DNA from 2 places in the Paenibacillus sp. FSL K6-1230 genome. Region 2 is predicted to be linked to the other one. Evidence: riboswitches for the same ligand, from Rfam matches in the RefSeq annotation. Region 2 holds a riboswitch; the other holds the start of a gene.
The links. Region 2 has a riboswitch for FMN ahead of ribE (riboflavin synthase). Riboswitches for the same ligand answer to the same signal wherever they lie in the genome.
Positions count from the first base shown of each region.

Region 1: another riboswitch for FMN. It lies ahead of MKX74_RS05505 (DMT family transporter); the one in region 2 lies ahead of ribE (riboflavin synthase).

Region 1 covers NZ_JBBOCK010000001.1:1,272,929-1,276,347, forward strand. The annotation lists gene MKX74_RS05500 (carboxylesterase/lipase family protein) at 1-456, shown strand, start outside; gene MKX74_RS05505 (DMT family transporter) at 781-1,746, opposite strand; FMN riboswitch at 1,932-2,078, opposite strand; gene MKX74_RS05510 (PstS family phosphate ABC transporter substrate-binding protein) at 2,283-3,419, opposite strand, start outside.
Region 2 covers NZ_JBBOCK010000001.1:3,625,896-3,629,314, forward strand. The annotation lists gene MKX74_RS15940 (bifunctional 3,4-dihydroxy-2-butanone-4-phosphate synthase/GTP cyclohydrolase II) at 1-829, opposite strand, end outside; gene ribE (riboflavin synthase) at 899-1,561, opposite strand; FMN riboswitch at 1,893-2,060, opposite strand; gene MKX74_RS15950 (IDEAL domain-containing protein) at 2,289-2,738, opposite strand; gene MKX74_RS15955 (V4R domain-containing protein) at 2,963-3,419, opposite strand, start outside.

The DNA of each region.
Region 1 (3,419 bases), 2.4 Mb from region 2:
GAGAATGGGGAAGAACTGCTGCGGTATTATCCAATGACCGTCGAGGGGCAAAGCAAATTCATGACTGAGCTGTATTTCTGGCGCTCAGCTGTACAGTATGCCTCAGCACAAGCAAGACACCAATCCGTGTGGATGTATCGGTTCGATTGGTCACTTGCAGGCCACCCTTTTCTGGGAAAAGCAGTGCATGGAGCAGAGATCGCCTTCGTATTCGGTAACCTTGAGCTATTGACTGGACTTGGCATTCATCTCACTGAGGACATGAAGGAGCTGTCGAGACAAATGCTGTCGGCCTGGGCTGCCTTTGCCCGGACGGGCGATCCCGCAACGGCGGCGCTGCAATGGCCCGCCTATGAGACGACACAGCGTGTAACGGCGGTGTTTGATCAGGAGCTCAGTCTCGTCTCGGACCCGGATGCAGACAAGCGTAGACAATTCACGGGTGAAGCGAGCTAGCGGATTGTGACAAATCAGGTCGTAGTAGGAGAGGTTAATGAGAGGTTATATCGTGGGTACATAACAATTCCATGTGTGACCAATATCAGTTAACTCATAGGATGAATGCCTAGTAACAGGTGAGTACATTGAAGTAACCAAGGTAAGTGCCTTATAGTACAACAAGAGAAGGGCGATATCAGTAGTCAACTTTGACTCTGGTATCGCCCTTGGCGTTTATTAGATTTAATGAGTTGGGGAGATCCTAGATCAATGAACAGCAGGCTTAACAGTGGTCGACAGGGCTCCCCACTTGCAGCGGCTCTATACTCATATTTGATCTGCTTAAGATACTAGCTTAGGTTCCATGGCCGGTTCTTTATGCTGACGGGAAATGATGAACAAGGTGGCCCAGATCAGCATGAAGCCCGTGAGCTGGGGCAGCGTGACCATCTCTCGAAATGCAATCCAATTGATGATGACACCGATCATTGGAAAGCTTAGCTCAGCTAGCGTAGCATATGACGCCTTGGTGGTTGCGAGACCTTTGTAGTACAGGAACATACTGAGCAGTCCAGGCAAGAGGGCCTGAAGAATCAGGTTGAGCGTAACAGCACCTGCAGCCATTAGTCCAGCCGGGAACTGCCATGGAGCACCTTCTACAGCTGTAACGATCATCAACAGCGGCAAGGCCAGCATGAAGCGAAGAGAAGTTACCGTCTCGTATTTCATGGTGCCAAGCAGATAGCGTCCCATAACCGTAGATCCGCCCCACAGAGCCGCAGCTCCCAGAGAGAGCAAGCTTCCCATCTGGATGAATTCGTTGACATGACCAAAAGGCAGGGACCAGCCAAAGGTAAGCATATAGGTACCAGCCAGTGCGATTACCAGTAACCAGCCAAAGTGCTTCGGCAGCATTTCTTTCAGAATGAAGCGCGCTAGGATAATAGCACACAGTGGTTGGAGCTTTTGCAGTAGCAGGACGGCATTCGGATTGCCATCTGCCAAAGCCATGGTGAACAGGATGGTAGCTACTGCCGAACCGCCCCAGGATACAATGAACAGGGCGACAGCATGGCGAAGGCGAATACGCTTCAGCTCTTCCCGATGCTTCCAGAGGATAGGAGCTGCACATAAGAATAGCAGGACATGCTCCAGAAGGACGATCTGCGCGGAGGTTAGAGTGTCCAACAGCAGAATGCGGAACAGTGGATCAACGCCCCAGAGGGCTGCACCAAGGACGACCAGCCAAAAGCCGCTGTTCATTTTCGGTCTGGAAAAGCTAACAGAGGTTGCAGTAGTATCGCTCATGCTTTAAGACTCCTTTATGAATACAGGACCGGTGATGACGACAAAAGCCCCCGAAATACACGGATAAGGTGTACGCTCGGGGGCTAATCAAATAAACCAGTTCAGCATATATAGGATAATTGTAGGTATGTGAAATAATACACGTATACCTAAACCACCAGCTATACATACAAAAGGCTTAATGTGTCGATCTTCTTCCATCCGGACTATACCGTCGGCTCTGGCATCTCACCAAATCAGTCATACACTTATGGAAGCGCATGAGTCGCGGGCTCAGCTCTCATTAGAGCTATACCGCCGGTTGGGACTTTCACCCTACCCCGAAGATCCTTATTCCGTTTTTTTAGTTACTTACAGAATATATTGATTTTATGATTTCGTCCAGTGAAAAATATATGAAAATGTAAAAAGAATCTTGCCGTTTTACATGATTTTTCTCATTGCACAGATCATGATCTTATTACATGAATTTATTCCGATAAGAAAAAAGGAATTAGCTGCTTTTTACTCAATCCAAGGCACCAGCTTACAACCTCTTACTTCAGTGGAAAATACCCTGTCGCCTCGACCAGAGACTGGCCTTCCTCAGAGACGATCCATTGCAGCAACTTGGTTACACTTGGCTTCGGTGGCTGCCTGAGCTTTCCTTGGCGTTCAGCCGTCACCGCATAGAATTCTGAAATGATCGGATAAGCTCCGCTCTGGATCGCTGCTGTGTCGGGTAGAGCTCCATCGACAGCAAGCAGCTTGATTCCGTCATTTTTGTTCATGCTGGTAGTGAAGTGGTGAAAGGAGTATCCGATGGCATTTTTGTAATTATGGTAGCCAGCCGCTTGCTGAATAATTCCGCCCATCCCGGCGATCACATCCTCGGTAATGGCAGGCATAGGCTCCTCATCGCCGAGAAATTTCTGCAGCATCGCCTGACTGCCGCTATTTTCAGGCCGCTGGAACGCCTTGATGGGTTCGTTGTTGCCTCCGACCTGATTCCAATTCGTGATGCGTCCCGTGTAAATATCCTTAATCTGTTCGCTGGTCAGAGCTGTGACAGGATTATCCTTGTGGACAAAGAATACAAAGGCTTCGCGACCCACGGGAGTTAGCTTCAGATCAAGCCCCGATTCTGCGGCCATCTTCTGATGGACTTCCCCGGGTGACATGGCGAATATGATATCCGACTCGCCCATGATAAGCTGCTCATAGGCACGTCCAGTGCCTGAGCCCATCACTTCACTGTTATACAGGGTGTACTCCTTCTCAGGATATACAGCTTGCACGAAGGCTGAATACAGTGGATACAGTGCCGTCGCTCCATCCAGACGCGGCAGATCATCTGTGGCTGACAGGGTAAAGGAAGCCTTGTGTCCGAGCGCGGCTACGGTACCCTTGTTCTGGAAGGGCTGGTATTGCTCGATATCCACGTCCTGCACACTGTTGATTTCAAGGCTTTTGTGATACATATGATTGATTTCGTAGCCGCCAGCTGTCAGAAGACAGATACCCAACATCACTACGGAGAGCTTGTGGAACAGTCGCCGAGTGCGGAATGCACGGAAATTGAACAGAATGATATATAGCGCCAAAATGCCAATAACAATCAATAGCATAGGAATGTAGAACCTCTGGGTGTCCATGCTGAACGAAATAATGAATAGCAAAATGAAGCCTGTGAA
Region 2 (3,419 bases):
ACTGCGGCCCGCAATCACATCTTAAGGAATGGAAGACATCTCCTGTCAGGCATTCAGAGTGCACTCGCACCAGCACAGGCTTGCTTGGATCAATTGTCCCTTTAACCAGTGCCAGATGCTCCTTGGAATCAAGCTCATTCGTATAGGCTACCGCATGAAATTCACCGAACTCGGTTGGCATCTTCACAGATACCTCCCGCTGAACCAACTGCTCTCTGCTGATTCTGTAGCTGATAAGGTCCTTGATGGTAATTAGCTTCAATCCATGCTTCGTAGCCAGCTCAGCCAGATCCGGTAGTCTTGCCATCGTGCCATCTTCCTTGATGACCTCGCAAATGACCCCTGCCTCTGCTCCGCCGCTAAGCCGCGCCAGATCAACAGCAGCCTCCGTATGTCCGGCTCGTCTTAATACGCCGCCATCCTTGGCAATCAACGGGAACATGTGCCCAGGCTTCCGGAAATCCTCCGCCCCTGTAGTATCATCAACCAACGCTCTTACCGTCATCGCCCGCTCGACAGCGGAGATGCCAGTCGTAGTAAGCTTGTGATCCACCGAAACGGTAAAGGCCGTCCCATGAAAATCCGTATTCTGAGCTACCATCGGCTTCAACTGAAGTTGATTCGCACGCTGCTGTGAAATAGCTACGCAGACGAGACCGCGACCTTCTGTAATCATGAAATTAATGGCTTCGGGCGTTACCTTATCAGCCAGAACTATGAAATCCCCCTCATTTTCACGATCCTCGTCATCCACGACAATGACAATTTTGCCTTGGCGCAGATCAGCGATCGCATCCTCAATGCGATCCAATTGAATGGTGTCATCCACAATAATCCCTCCTTCAGATTACTCTATCTGTTGTCAGTCTCCTGACTTTCCTGCTCTGGCCGACCCTTTTTAACAAAAGCCATGCTTGGACAGGTACTCCATGTCGATGCGGCTGCTTTCCTTCTTCGGTCCGCTCTCATATCTGGCATGTAGCAGATGCTCTACATATTTCCCCAGAATGTCGCACTCCAGATTCACAACGTCACCATTGTGCTTGCCCTGGAGCGCTGTAGCTGCCAGTGTATGCGGGATGATCGACACAGCGAATAGATCCTGCTGCGTGTAGGCCACCGTCAAGCTAATCCCGTCAATGGTCACAGAGCCCTTGGGAATCAAGTATTTGAATAATGCTGTATCCTCAGGCATGAGCTCGAAGACCACCGCATTCTGATCCTTATACACCCGGATAATCTTCCCTGTTGCATCTACATGCCCTTGCACAATATGTCCGCCAAAGCGTCCATTGGCCAGCATGGCCCGCTCCAGGTTCACACGGCTGCCAGACTCCAACAAGCGCAGACCTGTATGGCGGAACGTCTGCGGCATGACATCCGCCCCGAAGCTGCTGCCTGCAATCTGTGTGACGGTCAGACATACACCATTCACCGCCACACTGTCACCCAGCTTAAGATCATCCATAATGACAGCAGCCTGGATGTGCAGCACCATGGCTTCTCCGTTACGGGTGATCCGAGTCACCGTGCCGACCTCCTCCACCAAGCCAGTAAACATGCCTCTCCCTCCTTTCCAGCCACCGTACCGAGTGCACGGGACTTTGTACAAATGAACCGTAAAACACAACCGTAAAACACAGAAAACCCCTAACGGATGCTCCGCCAGGGGTTTGAGAGATATCAGATCATTTTCAATCATTCACATTATCCATAGGTCAACAGACCATCCCAGCAGGAATAGCGTTGCCTAAATAAGCCTTGCTCATTCGAAAATGAGTAGACTACATTGTGAAATGAAGCACATCGTAGCTTCTATAGGTATGTAAGTAACATGCCTGCGTACACGCACTGTCTCATACAGCAGATGTACAAAGAGCTATTCTGTGTCCGATCTCCTTCTCCCATCCAGACTATACTGTCGGTCCCGGAATTGCACCAGGTCCACCTTCTGCTGTCTTACAGACAGCATCCGGGTCACGGACTAAGGCTACTCACGCTTCGTAAGCATAAGAGCCATCACCGCCGGTAGGGAATTTCACCCAACCCCGAAGGAAACTTACATGTAGTTGTACAAGCGACTTACGGCAATTCTGTTGAACTGCCATCTCAGAACAAAATGAATTGTTCAAGAAATTATATCTAAACTAACACTAGACTGAAAAAAATGCAAGCCAGTCTTATAAATGTGTTCCTACACCACCGCGTGCTTGTTAGCTTTTTACACATTCCACTGCAAAAAGGCTACTCGTTGATCACAAGTAACCTTTCGCCATGCAGGCAGTCCTTTAACGCTGCATTTCCGTATATTTGTACATTAGCTCTTTGAACCAATGCTTATCATTCATCTGCAAAGCCAGGTCAATCAGAATTTCAAGATCCTGTATGTCCAGCTCAGCAGTATCATCAAAGGTAATGACAGCTGTTGCCGAAGGAGCCTGCTCCATCCCCTCACGCAAATCATAATCAAGCCGCAAATCTACGGTCCCATCCATGTACTCACATTTCAGAAAATAGATAATTTCACACATCAAAATAGGCCGAACCTCATGCTCCAGTACACAGTCCATTACCTTGGCCGAATAATGCTGGTTCGTCAGACTGAATTTCTGTGCAGCTGTCGGACGTTCTCGTCCAAAATCGTTTGTAAATTTCAACTCTATAGGAAATAGCCGCATGACCTTCGCCAGTTGCTTTCTTGTAATATCAATAATCTCAGCCTTGTTTAGCGTCAGCATTAATGCACCTCTCGTAATTCCAGTTTGTCCCATTTCAAGTGAATCATCGCTATACTTAAAGTAGCCCTTACCGCTATATCGGAATTTACATCACCATTGTTTAATTGTGCACGTGAAAAATATGTTCATTTTACCGCATAAAAAAGACCTTACTCCTGTCATTATCAGGACCAAGGTCTTCTGGTTTGAGATGGACTCACATAAGTCAAATCTCTTATTGTCATTTAGTAACGAACCTCATATTCACAGTGCTCATCGCCGTTAACATTGCATTTAATTTCGCGAACATGAACTCTCCGTTTCAGAATTTGAGTCAAGGCACCCTCCATGATCGCCCCTTCCAGGTCACACACCATGCTCTCTTCCATCTCGGGCAAGCCTGAGCAAAAGCAATCCTTCACTGCGACTACCATACGATGTTCTTCCTTTACGACAATCTGAGGGTCTCCGATCTTCAGCTCGCGAAATAAATCCAGCAATTCTGTCACCGATTGGACAGGGAGGCTTTCGCCTATTTTTCGACCCACTGTCACCGTTGTACCCTTGCCCTTCATAGGAAGTCCTTGATACATGCCAATCAGGCGGATCGCCCGATACAGCTCAATTGGAAGTGAATCGCCCATTCGGGTTCGCGAGATTTTCTTCAGGTCGGCAAATGTATATTCTTGTACTGTATTGGCT